3 regions of the Mesobacillus subterraneus genome follow, and region 1 is predicted to be linked to each of the others. Evidence: riboswitches for the same ligand, from Rfam matches in the RefSeq annotation. Region 1 holds a riboswitch; each other region holds the start of a gene.

What was found. Region 1 has a riboswitch for S-adenosylmethionine ahead of metK (methionine adenosyltransferase). Riboswitches for the same ligand answer to the same signal wherever they lie in the genome.
Region 2: another riboswitch for S-adenosylmethionine. It lies ahead of LC048_RS17005 (sugar ABC transporter substrate-binding protein); the one in region 1 lies ahead of metK (methionine adenosyltransferase).
Region 3: another riboswitch for S-adenosylmethionine. It lies ahead of LC048_RS10015 (methionine biosynthesis PLP-dependent protein); the one in region 1 lies ahead of metK (methionine adenosyltransferase).

Annotation. Positions count from the first base shown of each region.
Region 1 is NZ_CP129019.1:624,918-630,464, forward strand. It holds gene LC048_RS03120 (DUF3231 family protein) at 1-382, shown strand, start outside; gene pckA (phosphoenolpyruvate carboxykinase (ATP)) at 448-2,037, opposite strand; gene LC048_RS03130 (hypothetical protein) at 2,198-2,404, opposite strand; SAM riboswitch class I at 2,808-2,948, shown strand; gene metK (methionine adenosyltransferase) at 3,238-4,440, shown strand; gene asnB (asparagine synthase (glutamine-hydrolyzing)) at 4,753-5,547, shown strand, end outside.
Region 2 is NZ_CP129019.1:3,271,694-3,277,240, reverse strand. It holds gene LC048_RS17010 (dynamin family protein) at 1-1,275, shown strand, start outside; SAM riboswitch class I at 1,425-1,532, shown strand; gene LC048_RS17005 (sugar ABC transporter substrate-binding protein) at 1,636-2,733, shown strand; gene LC048_RS17000 (hypothetical protein) at 3,294-3,614, shown strand; gene LC048_RS16995 (formate/nitrite transporter family protein) at 3,622-4,401, opposite strand; gene LC048_RS16990 (MFS transporter) at 4,656-5,547, opposite strand, start outside.
Region 3 is NZ_CP129019.1:1,955,050-1,960,596, forward strand. It holds gene LC048_RS10010 (M4 family metallopeptidase) at 1-745, shown strand, start outside; SAM riboswitch class I at 1,116-1,228, shown strand; gene LC048_RS10015 (methionine biosynthesis PLP-dependent protein) at 1,407-2,522, shown strand; gene metC (cystathionine beta-lyase) at 2,519-3,703, shown strand; gene LC048_RS10025 (bifunctional homocysteine S-methyltransferase/methylenetetrahydrofolate reductase) at 3,700-5,547, shown strand, end outside; partial or broken gene metH (methionine synthase) at 5,543-5,547, shown strand, end outside.

The DNA.
Region 1 (5,547 bases):
ATCACAAGAGGTAAGGAAGTTTATGGAAAGAGGGACTGAAATAGCTGCTAAGCATGAGACTGTATTTAGAGAAATTTTATTGCAAGATGGAGTTCCGCTTCCAAGTACCTGGGATTCTGCGATATCACAATCCATTGATCCGCCTTTTTCAGATAAGTTGATGATGTTTCAAACCAATAGTCTGAGTGCTATCAGTGTTGGTGGTTACGGAACAGCAATTGGAGCGAGCCTAAGAAAAGATTTAGGCGGAGATTACACGAGACTTGTGACTGAAATCCTTCAATATGCAAATGACGGGATTAAAATAATGATTAATAATAGATGGATGGAACAGCCTCCTCAAAATGTTGACAGGGAAGCATTAAGAAACAGAAGTAAATAGTAAGCATATTTAGTTTCTACAATGGGAGTAAAAAAGCCATTTCCGATTGGAAATGGCTTTTTGGTTTATTTCGCTGCCGGACCGCCTTTTTCTTCAATCACGGAAGGTACGTTTGAGAACTTCTTGAAATTTTTGCGGAACTTGGCTGCAAGTTCGTTTGCTTTTGCGTTATAGGCTTCTTTGTCGCTCCATGTCTTGACTGGCTGAAGGACGTCATCAGGTACACCTGGTACGTGTGCCGGGATACTAAGCCCGAAAATTTCGTCTTTAACGGTTTCGACATTGTTCAGTTCGCCCTCAAGTGCTGCCTGGACCATTGCGCGAGTATATGCAAGCTTCATTCGGCTGCCGGTACCATACTCTCCGCCTGTCCAGCCTGTATTCACAAGGAATACTTTCGCATTGTGCTCGTCGATTTTTTCACCGAGCATTTCTGCATATCTTGTTGCTGCAAGGGGAAGGAATGGTGAACCAAAGCATGTTGAGAACGTTGCCTGCGGTGAAGTGATGCCGCGCTCGGTGCCTGCCAGTTTTGAAGTATATCCGCTCAAGAAATGGTACATTGCCTGTTCCTTTGTAAGCTTTGCGATTGGAGGCAGAACTCCGAAAGCATCAGCCGTTAGGAATACAATCGCGTTTGGATGTCCGGCAATGCTTGGATCCACTATGTTATCAATTGCCTGGATTGGATAAGCTGCACGTGTATTTTCAGTCAGGCTGCCGTCATCATAGTCCGCAACACGGGTTTCTTCATCAACAACTACATTTTCAAGTACAGAACCGAATCGGATCGCATCATAAATTTGCGGTTCTTTTTCCTTGGATAAGTTGATGCACTTCGCATAGCATCCGCCTTCGATATTGAACACACCGTTGGATGACCAGCCGTGCTCATCATCACCAATCAGGCGTCGGTTGTTATCAGCTGATAAAGTTGTCTTTCCTGTTCCTGAAAGACCAAAGAACAATGCAACGTCGCCTTCGCGTCCCACGTTTGCAGAGCAGTGCATGGAAAGGATACCGTTTTCAGGCAGCAAATAGTTCATCACGGAGAAAATCGACTTCTTCATTTCACCCGCATATTCTGTTCCGCCAATTAACACGACGCGCTGTTCGAAGGATACGATGATGAAAGTCTCGGAATTCGTTCCGTCTACTTTTGGATCTGCTTTGAAAGTTGGAGCAGAAATAACCGTGAATTCAGATTCATGATCAACCAGCTCTTCCTCCGTTGGTCGGATGAACAATTGATGAGCGAAAAGGTTGTGCCAGGCGTATTCATTGATAACCTGGATTGGAAGCTGATATTTCTTATCAGCACCCGCAAATCCTTTGAATACAAATACTTCTTCTTTTTCTTTAAGGAAGTTCAATACCTTATTATATAGTTTTGTAAAAGATTCCTCGGAAATCGGCTGGTTGACAGAGCCCCAGTCAATTTTGTCCTTAACGGATTCTTCCTCGACAATGAATTTATCTTTAGGTGAACGGCCAGTATACTTACCAGTGGTTGCTCTTACGGCACCAGTTGAAGTCAGGAGCCCTTCGTTTCGGTTCAAGACTTTTTCAACAAGCTGGGGAACAGATAACTGCACCTTTACATTGTTTCCTTTTAATAATGCTGAAAGTTCATTTGATATTCCTACAACATTCATCGGAGAATACCTTCCTTTTTTATAGATTCTAGATTTGAATATTAACCTCGAGAAATGTCCAGCGCCAGCGCCTAGCCCCTCGAGTCGCTTGTCTAGCTGCGGCTCCTAACTCCTCGAGACGTTTCGGTCCTGCCAATGAAGTCAAAGAGCGACTTCACTGTCAGGCCCTCCAACGCTTGTCGGAGTTGAGCAGTCGCCTCCGCTTTTCGAATTGTCTAGTGTCGCCTCCTAGAAACTCCGAAACTTCAACTCCGCCGGCAGAAGCAAAAAGCGCTTCTTTGTCGGAGTCTCCAGTTTCTGCGTTTCTGGACAGTCGGCTATACTTTTCGAGTTCAGTCCTGCCCATGAAGTCAAAGAACGACTTCACTGTCAGGCCCTCCAGCGCTTGTCGGAGTTGAGCAGTCGCCTCCGCTTTTCGAGTTCGGTCCGCCCAATGAAGTCAAAGAACGACTTCACCGGTCGACCCTCCAGCGCTTGTCGGGGCTGAACAAGGCGCATTTGCATTTCTTGTAAGTTTAATATTTTGTAAGTGTTTACATCTCGGTATTAGTATAACACATTCGTTTAATTAATCTATACTAATGACTCGAAAAAATACCTTGTACCTACCTTGCGTTATATAATTCTTTCTTTATATAGTCAAGCAAAAAGAAGCATTATGAGGCCATTTTATTATACAAAAAAACTTTCAACAACAATCGACAAATTTACCGAGAAAATCATTGACATGCAATTGTAGTTTCGTTATGATTTGGTCTTGAACGGATACTCTCTTATCCCGAGCTGGTGGAGGGACAGGCCCAATGAAACCCAGCAACCTGCAGACGTGAAAAAACAGCTTTGTCATGCTGTGCTATTTCCGGGCAAAGGTGCTAACCTGACGCAAGGGAACTGCCCTTGAACGATAAGAGCGAAAGGCGCGGATTTAAGCTTAAACCTTTCCTCTAAGTTGGAGAGGTTTTTTATATTGCTTTTTTCTGTCCAAATGCATGAAAATGCTATCGGACTGCCTTCTTAGGTGTCATTGCTCCCGTGGGTGAAAATTAGGAAAAAAAAGAATTTCATCATGAATCCTAAACAAATTTTTCTAATAAAAACTCAGCGTTTATTTCATACTACATAGGGAATGAGTACCGTATCAACCCGAGGTCTGTATTGGGACAGCCTCGATCAATTTTTATAAATAAGGGAGGAACTCAGATGTCAAACAAACGCCGTTTGTTCACTTCTGAATCAGTAACAGAAGGCCATCCGGATAAAATTTGCGACCAGATTTCTGACGCGATTTTGGACGCGATCCTTGCAAAGGATGCTAACGCACGTGTTGCTGCTGAAACATCAGTTACTACAGGCCTTGTACTAGTTGCAGGGGAAATTACGACATCTACATATGTAGATATTCCGAAAATTGTTCGTGAAACAGTGAAGGAAATTGGCTACACTCGTGCTAAATATGGTTTCGACTCTGAAACTTGCGCCGTTTTAACTTCCATTGACGAGCAATCTGCTGATATCGCTATGGGCGTTGACCAGGCTCTTGAAGCACGTGAAGGCCAAATGTCAGATGAAGAAATCGAAGCAATCGGAGCTGGAGACCAGGGATTGATGTTCGGTTTTGCGTGCAACGAAACAAAAGAGCTTATGCCTCTTCCGATTTCACTGGCACATAAGATTTCTCGCCGCCTGACTGAGGTTCGTAAGGAAGAAATCCTTCCATATCTTCGTCCAGACGGAAAAACTCAAGTAACAGTTGAATACGATGAGAACGACAAGCCTGTCCGCATCGATACAATCGTTATCTCAACTCAGCACCATCCAGAGGTATCGCTTGAGCAAATCCAGCGCAATCTGAAAGAACATGTCATCAATCCTGTTGTACCAGCAGAATTGATCGACGAGAACACAAAATACTTCATCAACCCAACTGGCCGTTTCGTAATCGGCGGACCACAGGGTGATGCAGGTCTTACTGGCCGCAAAATCATCGTTGACACTTACGGCGGATACGCTCGCCACGGCGGGGGCGCATTCTCTGGTAAGGATCCGACAAAAGTTGACCGTTCCGCTGCATACGCTGCACGTTACGTTGCGAAGAACATCGTAGCTGCTGGCCTTGCTGAAAAAGTTGAAGTTCAGCTAGCTTACGCAATCGGCGTTGCTCGTCCAGTATCCATTTCAATCGATACATTCGGAACAGGCAAAGTGAGCGAAGATGTATTGATCGACGTTGTTGAAAGCAACTTCGACCTTCGTCCGGCTGGTATCATCAACATGCTTGACCTGCGCAAGCCAATCTACAAGCAGACAGCTGCTTATGGACACTTCGGCCGTTCTGACGTTGACCTTCCATGGGAGCGTACAGATAAGGCTGAGGTACTTCGCACTCAAGCTCAAGGAAAATAAATTCAAAAGGGAGTTGCATAGAAATATGTAACTCCCTTTATTATTTGCCGTCTAATCAGGTAAGACGCATAAAGAGCTCTGGTTTGCGAATGGTCCAAAAGGTGTAAAATAGAGTATTACCTTAAATTTCCCTTAGATTTTACTGCAAAAACTTTGTGTTTAATGATAGTATTAGATGGTATGTTTTTAGATAGGTTCTTTCGCTGACTGTAATCCACGAAAGCGGATATGGAGTTGGTTTTGAAGAGAACAGTAAAATCATTGGAAAATAACAATAAATTTTTATCTGAAATGGAGAAGGTGAAGTACATAATGTGTGGCTTTATCGGTTGTGTACATGAAAATGCACAGGAATTCAGCAGCGATGATAAGCAGCTGTTTAAAAATATGAATGATATCATCACCCACCGCGGGCCTGATGATGATGGGTATTTTTATGATGAGCATATCCAGTTCGGCTTCCGCCGTTTGAGCATCATCGACCTTGAGGCTGGCCATCAGCCATTGACGTATGAGAATGAGCGCTACTGGATCATTTTCAATGGAGAAATCTACAACTATCTTGAGCTTCGTGAAGAGTTGATTGAAGAAGGGCTTACCTTCGAAACTCATTCGGACACTGAAGTCATCATTGCCCTATACAGCTATTATAAAGAGCAGGCTGTTGACAAGCTGCGCGGGATGTTTGCGTTTGTCATCTGGGATAAACAGGAGCAGATTCTTTACGGCGCGCGTGACCATTTCGGCATCAAGCCATTTTTCTACTTTGAAGATGAGAATCGTACATTCTTCGGGTCTGAAAAAAAGAGTATTTTGCTAGCGCTTGAGAATGATGTTCTTGATTACAAGGCACTGCAGCATTATTTGACTTATCAGTTCGTGCCAGAACCAAATACGATGTCTGAAGGCATTTATAAGCTTGAGCCAGGGCATTATTTTACAAAGAAAATCGGATCGCCGATGGAAATCAAGCGCTATTGGAAAGCGAGCTTCTCACCGATCCACAAGACTGAGGATGAATTCACGAAGGAGATCAGGGATGTCCTGTTTGAATCAGTGAAAATCCACATGCGCAGTGATGTGCCAGTTGGTTCTTTCCTTTCTGGC
Region 2 (5,547 bases), 2.1 Mb from region 1:
TTGAGATTTGCTGATAGTCTGCTTTTTGTGCTCAATGCAAATGATCCTTTTACGGAAAAAGAAAGGGAAGTCCTCTTGAAAATTTCAGAGTACTTCCCTGATCTCCCTATACATTTCCTGTTGAATAAAATAGATGTGATATACAGTCAGCAGGAGGTAATTGATGTTTTTGACCAGACATGGGCTGAAATCAGCCAATACTATCCTGATTCGAAAATGTTTGCTTTCTCATCTAACTATGATACAGGCAAGCAACTGAGGGATTTCTCTGATTTCATCCAAACAAACAGAAGTACAGTCGACTTCGAGCAAGAGCGGACCGCCAAACTGCAATTCTTCGTCAGAAGGGCGATCACGTACTTACTTGATAAACGAATCGAAATTGAGAATAATCATATAGAATCAATCAGCTGGAATGAAGAAATGGTGAGCAAGCTTAACGGAGCCCTCAACCAGCTGGGAGATATTGAGGAAGAAAAGTCACTTTCCATCCAGAAGTCATACCGAAAAATCAAGGATGAAACCCGTGCGGAAATCATCGAGAAGATTCCTGATATATTGCGTGGGTGTTCGGAATGGGTGAAGGAGGACAGCGATTTCGGAAAAATACATGCCGAAATGGACGAAGAAATGAACAAGAGAATCCAGGAATACCTCAATGGAACCGTGCTGCCGAAATTCCATGAAGATTTACGAGGATGGATTCATCATTCGAAGGACGAATTCGACCAAAGCCAAAACTATCTGAATGAAATGGCCGAGGGATTTAACGCGATGTATGGAGATGAAAGGATTTGTCTCGACTGTGATTTCAGGGTACTAGATGATTGGCGCCGCGATGCCGACCGGATGACGAACGGTGTCCATTATGAGAAGGTCAACATCATGAACCGCTCGACTCCTCAGCAGTTCTTCTTGAAAAGCGCTGGAAAACTGCTCGGTGTACTTCCGCAAAACAATGCGATGCTTTATAACAGATACAAAACCTATCTCGAGACTGAAGATTATTATGAAATCGGCGTAACCACTGCAAAAAGATTTCTGCAGCAATTCGAGATTTTTGAAAAATCGATTGAACGCGACGTGAACCTATTCTTCAAAAAACCGTTCAACGAACTCGAAGTAGCCGTTGAAGAAGCAAAATCTGATATCGAGTTTGGAAAGAACGAACTTGAAAAAATGAGAATTAACCCTGAACTGTACCGTGACCCATTAACACTTTATGAAGTAAAACTTCGCCAGTTTGAGTGGATGACCGCAGCAGGCAGGGGTTAAGTAAAAAGGAAGATTCCGATTTGGGGTCTTCCTTTTTTCTTCTACGAAAAAAAGAATATAACTAAATTTTCATAATAATATTGACAATATAAGTATAGGAGTTTAAAGTAAACTTTATCAATTTGCAACATTAACTAAATAAAGAAATTCTCTTATCAAGAGTGGCAGAGGGACTGGCCCTATGACGCCCAGCAACCGTTCCAAATGGAATTGGTGCTAAATCCTGCAAAACAATTACTTGTTTTGAAAGATAAGAGAGGAATCCGACCTTTGTATTCTACTGCGTTTGAAACCTCTCTTTTCTGGAGAGGTTTTTTTATTTGTGTTAGTCAGGCAGATCAATCAAAGGGGGAAATTCAGATGAAAAAAGGAATGAAAAAAGTATTTTTAGGTGCAGTTGCTTCTTCATTGCTGCTGACTGGCTGCGGAGGCGGAGAGACAAAAACGGCCAGCGGTCCAGTTGAAGGAGTTCCGGAACGATTTGCTAAAGGCGAGGAAGTCAAAATCAAAGTCATCCGCAAAATTGGCGGAGATGACCATACGGCGCAATTTTTAGCCGGAGCGAAAGCAGAAGGGGAGGCTCTTGGCTTCAAGGTAGACGTATTCACGGCGAATGGGGACACAGCTAAATTTCATGATGCAATCAATCAGGGGCTCCAGCAGGACTATGATGGATTCATCATTTCCCATGGAGATGACGCGGCAACGGTAGATGACGTAAAGAAATTAGTTGATAAAGGCAAGAGCGTCGTAACTTTCGATTCAAATCCGGAACTGGCTCAGGTCGAAGGAGTCACACTTACATCCCAGGATGACGAGGCTCTCGCAACGCAGGCACTGGACCAGCTTGTGAAGGACCAAAATGGAGAAGCCAATATTGTTTACCTCTGGGTAGATGGCTTCCCGCCAATGGTGAGAAGAAATAAAGTTTACCAGGAAACTCTGAAGGCGAATCCGGGAATCAAAGAGGTTGAGAGATTCGGAGTGGCTGCTGCAGATACAAGCGTCCAGACACAAAACGCAGTGTCGGCTATGCTGAACAAGCATCCAAAAGGAGAAATTGACGCGATTTTTGCAACATGGGATGCTTTTGCGATTGGAGCAGCTCGTGCCATTAAGGAAGCTGGGCGAGATGAAATCAAGATTTACGGAATCGATGTATCCAATGCAGACCTTCAGGAAATCCAGGGAGAAGACAGTCCATGGAAATACACCGCTGCTGTGGATCCAAAACTTATCGGTGAAGTAAATATGAGATTGCTTGCAAAAAAGCTGGCTGGCGAAGAAACACCTGCGAGTTACGATCTCGAAGCATCACTGATTTCACAGGAACAGCTTCAGCAGTCTGAAAATCCAGTGAACATGGTGAATCTTACTGAAATCATCGAAGGATGGGGCAAATCAGACGCATTTTTAGAAGATTGGATGGAGAAATTGAAGGATCACTATAAGAAATAACCATTGAAATGGATGACTGACAAGTTTTATAGCGGAAAAATCTTTTTTATAGCGATATTTTCGATTTTATAGCGAAAATCGAAATTTTATAGCGAAAATCATATTTTTATAGCGAAATGGAAATTTTACTCGATTTTTACCAGTTCAGTCACTCGAAGCAGGCACTCTCAAACTTGGAGAGTGTCTGCTTTGCAGATTGATAGGAGGAACCCGGATGAAACTTCAAATGAAAAGCATCAGTATTGACTGGGAACAGTACTTGCATTTGCCCTGGGCATCACCTATTATAAGCAAAAACATTAGAGTGCAGTTACATACAATGTCGTCACGGCACGATGTTTGTTCGGAAATAATGCGGTCACCAGGATATAGAATTTTCTATATCCTGTTTTCTTTTAAAGGAGAATTAGCATAGGGAGAGAAGTATAAAAATAAACATTCTTGAAGGAGGAATAAAAATTTACATTAAGTCATTTATTTATGTAGGAGAATGGATCTTGTTTTTATCTTTCCTTATTTATGCTCTTACCTTTCAACTCCTGTTTCTGGGGAATATCGCATTGGCTGATAATAATGATGAAGTTGTCTTTTTCCCGATTAGTTACTCACTCATCGTCGTGGCGCTGGGGGTTTTGTTCTATTTTTACATAAAGCATTTGCCAGGCAGCCGTGGATATCGGAAATTCAAGGAAGTCATATGGGGATTATTTTTCATAGCCACTGCAGTCAGCAGCCTGTTTTGGTTTTCAGTGAATGCGGCGGTTTATTCACAAGAGTTGCTGAGTAACCAAGTACTGCTTACCCTCATATTTGCAGTGTCTGCCACGTTGGCAGCTCAAATAGCAATTAAATTTAAAAGGGAAGGCTCAGGTAAAAGCTGAGCCTTTTTCAATCCTCAAAAAATGGTTTGTTCGCATAGTAATACATCCAGCCCATCATGATTCCGCCGCCAATCAGGTTGCCGATCGTCACGGGAATTAAATTGTGAATCACCCCTGTAATAGTAACGGATTGCGGGTCGTCAAGGACCATGCTGATCGCAAAGGTACACAGGTTGGCGATGCTGTGTTCATAACCCGAAATGAAGAAACAGTAGACGAAAAACACCATCGCAAACATTTTTGCTCCGTCGCCTTTCATCGACATCGGCAGGAAGAACGCGAGGCAAACGAGCCAGTTACAGAGAATGCCCCTGAAAAAAAGCTCTGAAGTTGGTGCAAGTGTCTTTTTCTCAGCAACACTCAACAAGAATCCGTTAACGGAATGATCATCAAACAATCCTGTTGTATAAATCAAAAAAGCAAACGCAGCTGCGCCAATGATATTGCCGACATAACTGTAAATCCACATCCTGGCCACCTGAAGCCAGGCCATTTTTTTTCGCAAAGCTGCAAACGTATAGTAAAAGGTGTTTCCTGTGAACAGGTCTCCTCCGCCATAGGCAATCAGGATAATGGCTGCCCCGAAGGTAATGGCAGCTATAGGGTAGGCAAAGGGCGAGTGTTCCACATAAAATGGATTTCCCGTCTTGAACGCAACAATGACCCCAAAGCCGATGAACATCGATGCCAGGGCAGCCCTTGCCAGATAGCGTATTTTGCTTTGTTTAAAAGTTTTTTGCTTTTTTAAGGCCAGTTTTTCGACTTCCTGCAAGGCTTGAACTTCCAAATAAAATCACCCGATTTTCTATATGTAATATGAACCTATTCTTCCTCTAAATCTCATTCATATGTAAATGGTTCCCTCAGACAGCGATAAAAAAACAATATCTTGAATGATTCTTCCATCTGAATAAAAACCAGCAGTGATGGAAGCTGTGTAACTGTCTCTCAAGCCCAAATAATTCATAGATAAGATTATACTTGATTTTGTCTCATAAAAAGTAAAAAAGACTGAATCACAAGGATCCAGTCTTTGCTCTTTTAAAAAGTATCTCTTACGAACTGGGGATTGCGCTGCATCGAGGCAAAAAGGACAATGCCGCTCACGAGCAGTAGTCCGCTTGTCAGGACGAATACCGAGGTGAATCCGAAGTACCCTGCAAGGAAACCGCCGAGCACAGGACCGATAATGTTTCCAAAGAAACGTAGACTCGTGTTATAGCCGAGTACTTCACCCTGCATTGCCACCGGTGCTTCCTGCCTGATATAAGCCACCCTGACAGGGATAATGCCGCCGATGGTGATGCCAAGCAGAAACCGAATCAGGACAAGCTGCCAGATGTTATCCACAAAACCGCCTGGCAAATAAATGATTGCCGATAGAAACAGGAGTACGACAAGTATTTTGATATAGCCAACCCGGTCGGCAATTTGCCCCCATTTCCGTGCCATTAACAAATTGCCAAGCCCTGCTGCTGAAAAGGCGATTCCAGAAAAGAATGCCAGGTTTTCAGGCCCATGCAGCTCTCCCACATATAGCGAAAGGATAGGCTGGATACTGAAATGGGCAATCTGCACCAGCATCGACATGAGCAGGACATTGACCATGATCGGATTTTTAAAGATATGCTGAAGAACTTCTTTGCGGCTGTAATTTGTCTTTGTTCCTTTTTTTATATCGACTCTGTATTCCATGACAAAAAACACGAGCAGACCAGAAAGGACAATGAATGCTGAGGTAGATTGGAAGGTTGTCGCATAGCCTAAGGTATCAGCAAGAACCCCGCCAAGCATCGGGACGAGCAACGAGCCTGTGATACTTCCTGTCTGCAGTGTTCCTAACACTTTGCCTGCTTCTTCCTTCGATGTCTGAGTTGAAATAAGTGCCTGTGATACAGGTATGAAGCCAGAGAATAATCCCATGAACATTCTC
Region 3 (5,547 bases), 1.3 Mb from region 1:
TGCAGCTGTAGATGCCCACTATGCAGGCCTAACTTATGATTACTATAAGAATACTTTTGGCCGCAATTCATATGACAACAAAGGCGCAGCGTTGAAATCTACTGTGCATTACGGCAGAAGCTATAACAATGCGTTCTGGAATGGCCAGCAAATGGTGTATGGTGATGGAGATGGCACGACCTTCATCCCGCTTTCCGGTGCGCTTGATGTTGTGGCGCATGAACTGACTCACGCAGTGACGGATTTCAGCTCTGACCTTGTTTATCAGTACGAATCTGGTGCTCTGAACGAAGCGATTTCCGATATCTTCGGCACGCTTGCTGAATTCCATGATAATAATAACCCTGACTTTGAAATCGGCGAAGACATCTACACACCAAACAAAGCAGGTGACGCCCTTCGTTCGATGAGCGACCCAACAAAATACGGCGACCCAGATCACTACTCTGTACGTTATACTGGCACTTCCGATAATGGCGGTGTCCATATCAACAGCGGCATCATCAATAAAGCTGCATACCTTCTGAGCCAAGGCGGTTCACATTATGGAGTATCGGTCCCAGGCGTAGGAACGAGTAAAATGGGTGCGATTTTCTACCGTGCAAACACAGTTTATTTTACTTCTTCAACAAACTTTAGTCAGGCAAGAGCAGGATTGGTACAAGCAGCTAAAGACCTGTATGGATCCACTTCGGCAGAAGTCAACTCTGTCAATAAAGCATTTGATGCAGTAGGAATAAATTAATAGCTTTATATTTAGCGAGACTGGCTCATTTAAAAACGTGGACCAGTTTTTTTTTGTTAAGCGTACACTTTTTTAAGTGTGGCTAACTGCAGGTAGTTTTCTTAATCAAGCTCCAGCGCCCAGACCCTCGAGACGCTTCGGTCCTGGGAATGAAGCCCCTGTTCCACGAAAAGCTGTCATAAAAACAACAGAATCTTGACTGCTTCACCTACATATCCAGAAAAGCTGTCAAAATAGAATCCCTATGCCAGGCTAAACTTTACACCATAGTTACTTTTCACCTATTTACTTCACCGCTTTAATTTAATGATTGACATTCCGTATTAATAGCTGTACTATTTAGAGAAATTTAATAATTCAATATTATGACATCTTATCCAGAGAAGCTGAGGGTTCTGGACCTGTGAAGCTTCAGCAACCTTCAACCATTTTTGTTGAAAAGGTGCTAATTCCAGCAAGTTTTTAAAACTTGGCAGATAAGAAGAATGGCTATTAACTGTAAAGTCTTCTTCTAAAGAAGGCTTTTTTTGTTTTATTAGGGACCTCACACTGCACTGACTTTTTGGATCATTGTAGATTAAGCCCCTTTTAAGTCGATAATCTCGTCTTTTCCCCTAAAACAAAAACTGCCGTCTGACTACAACCAATAGGAGTGAGCAAATTGGCAGAAATGGATACGAAATTAGCCCAGCTTGGTAACAGAAGTGAAACATCTACAGGAGCGGTCAATCCACCAATCTATTTAACGACCGCCTACCGCCATGAAGAGATTGGACAGTCCAGCGGTTATGATTATGTGCGCACCGGCAACCCGACTCGCGAAATTCTTGAGAACGCGATTGCAGACCTGGAGGAAGGTGACCGCGGCTTTGCCTGCAGCTCAGGAATGGCAGCAATTTGGACAGTTCTCTCCTTATTCGAGCACGGGGATGAATGGATTGTCTCAAAAGATTTATACGGGGGCACTTATCGTCTCCTAGAACAAGGCTTCAGAAAGTGGGGATTAAATAGTACATATGCAGACATGGCGAATTTAAACGAAATCAAATCAGCGATCAATCATAGTACGAAGGCTCTTTTTGTGGAAACCCCGACGAATCCGCTCATGGAACAAGCTAATATTGAAGCAATAGCAAAAATAACAAAAGAACACGGTATTTTATTGATTGTGGATAATACCTTCTATACTCCCCTGCTGCAAAAACCAATCACACTTGGAGCGGATATCGTCATCCACAGTGCCACGAAATATCTTGGCGGGCATAATGATGTCCTTGCTGGTCTGATTGTTGCCAGGGGACAGCAGTTATGTGATTCTCTTTTCCTTCATCAAAATGGCGGCGGTGCGGTATTAAGTCCATTCGATTCCTGGCTGCTTATCCGCGGGATGAAGACTCTGGCATTAAGGATGGAACGACACGAGCAAAATGCCAGGGAACTTGTGGATTATTTACAGGGGCACAATGCAGTGAGAGATGTCCTGTATCCCGGAAGAGGCGGGATGATATCCTTCAGGGTTCACTCCTCTGCCATGGTCAATCCATTTTTAAAAAGTCTTTCCACAATCACTTTTGCTGAAAGTCTCGGCGGTGTCGAAAGTTTCATTACCTACCCTGCAACCCAGACTCACGCCGACATTCCGGCTGAAATACGTGAAAAAACCGGTGTGTGTGACCGACTTCTCCGATTTTCGGTTGGAATCGAGAACATGGAAGATTTGATAGAGGATTTGGAAAAAGCTTTTAAAAAGGCGCTTCAGGAGGCAGAAGTTCTATGACTCAGCGATATACATTCGAAACCCAGTTGCTCCATAACAAGCATAAAGTCGATCCAGCAACTGGCGGAGTCAGCGTACCGATCCAGCATGCCTCCACCTTCCATCAGCAATCTGCAGAACAGTTCGGGAAATATGATTACAGCCGCAGCCTTAACCCGACAAGAGAAGCGCTTGAGGAAATCATCTCCGAACTCGAGGGCGGTGTAAGGGGCTTTGCCTTTTCTTCTGGGATGGCTGCCATCTCAACTGCCTTTTTGCTTCTTTCGCAGGGAGATCACGTGATCGTGACCGAAGATGTTTATGGCGGGACTTATCGGATGGTTACACAGGTATTGAACCGTTTTGGAATTGAGCATACTTTTGTCGATATGACTGATCTTGACGCGGTGGAACAAGCGATGAGGCCAAACACAGCATTGCTTTATGCAGAAACACCTTCTAATCCGCTGCTAAAGGTATCAGATATTCAGGCTATCAGCGATATTGCAAAGAAAAACGGCGCCTATACATTTGTCGACAATACTTTCATGACTCCCTACTTGCAGCGACCGTTGGAACTTGGAGCTGATATTGTCCTTCACAGCGCGACAAAGTTTCTGTCCGGCCACAGTGATACAGTCGCAGGTCTGGCAGTAGTTAAGGATGAAGAACTGGCAAACAGGCTTTATTCCCTGCAGAATTCTTTCGGGGCTGTCCTCGGGGTCCAGGATGCATGGCTTGTTATGAGAGGTATCAAAACCCTGTCAGTCAGAATGAATCAATCTCAGGAAAGCGCAAAGAAAATTGCTAGCTTTTTAAAAGATCAGCCTTTAATCAAGAATGTCTTTTACCCTGACCTTGCAGATCATCCGCAGTCAGAGCTTCAGATACAGCAGGCATACGGGCCCGGTGCGGTTCTTTCCTTTGAAATTGAAAATGCTGAGGTTTTATCCAGATTTATAGAACAAGTGAAACTGCCTGTTTTTGCAGTCAGCCTCGGAGCGGTAGAATCCATCCTTTCCTACCCTGCAAAAATGTCACATGCAGCAATGCCACCGGAAGAACGGCAGAAACGCGGAATCGGCGATGGCCTCCTTCGTTTATCAGTCGGACTTGAAAGTGCAGATGACTTGATCGCAGACATTGAGCAGGCTTTGAATTGCATAGGAACTTTAAGCCTACATAAGGAGGAAGTCAAATGAGTTTCCTGAAACGCCTGGAAAATGAAATCTTAATCGCAGATGGAGCGATTGGTACTCTCCTCCACTCATACGGAGCCGGTACCTGTTTTGAAGAATTGAATATTTCCCATCCTGATGACATCATACGAATTCATAAAGCTTATATAAATGCCGGTGCCGATCTTATCCAGACGAACACATACGCAGCCAATTATATAAAACTCGAAAGATATGGACTCGAGGATCAGGTAAAAGAGATTAATAGTGCCGCAGTGAGACTCGCCCGTCAGGCAGCAGGCACAGATGCATACGTCCTTGGCACGATTGGCGGGAACCGCGGAATAAGACCTTCTGCCCTTCCTATTGAGGAAATCAAACGAAGCTTCAGGGAGCAGCTCTACTGCCTTCTCCTTGAGGGTGTGGACGGAATATTGCTCGAGACATTTTATGATATGGAAGAAATCGAGACGGTGTTGGAGATTGCCCGAAAGGAAACGGACCTTCCAATTATCGCACAGGTATCCCTTCAGGAAATTGGAATCATGCAGGACCAGACTCCGCTTCAGGAAGTTTTCAATAAACTCGAGGACCTCGGCGCGGATCTAGTCGGCCTTAATTGCAGGCTTGGCCCCCATCATATGATTTCAAGTCTGGAGCAGATAGAGCTGCCTTCAAAGGCCTTTTTGTCTGCCTATCCCAATGCCGGTTTGCCGGCCTACACTGATGGAAAATTCCATTATGAAGGCGATCCAGAATATTTCAGGAAGTCAGCCCACAATTTCCGTGAACAGGGTGTCAGGCTGATTGGAGGCTGCTGCGGAACGACTCCTGAACATATTAAAGCATTTGCTGATGAGCTAAAGGGTTTGCAGCCAGTATCAGACAAGAAAATCCCTGCAAAGAAACCCAAAATTGTTATCACTCCCGTTGATGTAAAAAGGCCCTTAGCTCCACTGCAAAAGGTGGTAAAAGAACGACAATCGGTTATCGTGGAGCTCGATCCACCTCGAAAGCTGGATACTACTCGATTTTTTGAAGGAGCAAAAGCACTAAAGGATACAGGAATTGATGCCTTGACCCTTGCTGATAATTCACTTGCTTCACCAAGGATTTCGAATGCGGCAATCGGGCAGCTTGTGAAAGAAAAAGTCGGCTTGCGCCCGCTAGTGCATCTAACATGTCGCGACCGCAACATCATAGGACTTCAATCTCATCTAATGGGTTTGCATACACTTGGGCTGCATGACTTGTTAGCCGTAACGGGTGATCCTGCCCGCGTAGGTGATTTTCCTGGTGCGTCGTCTGTTTTTGACGTCTCTTCCTTCGAATTAATTGAGATGATCAAGCAATTTAATGAAGGCCTCTCCTATTCTGGAAAAGATTTAGGACAAAAAGGTGCATTCTCGATCGGTGCTGCTTTCAATCCAAATGTTCGTTCCATCGAGAAAGCCGTTGCAAGAATGGAAAAGAAAATTCGTGCTGGTGCACATTATTTCATCACCCAGCCAGTTTACTCTGAAAAAATGCTATTAGACGTCCATGAAGCTACAAAGCATATAGATGCTCCTGTTTATATCGGGCTGATGCCGCTAACGAGCAGCAGAAATGCTGAATTCCTCCATAATGAGGTTCCCGGTATCAAGATTTCACAGGAAATCCTTGACATAATGGCGAAATTCGATAATGAACCGCTCCAATCCAAAAAGGAAGGCATAGCGATTACAAAAGGTTTGATTGAGTCTGCAGCAGAATTGTTTAACGGAATCTATTTAATTACTCCTTTTATGAACTATGAAATGAGTGTCGAGTTGTCGAGCTACGCGAATGAATACAGCAGCCGTCTTATGAGGAGGAATCAAAATGTC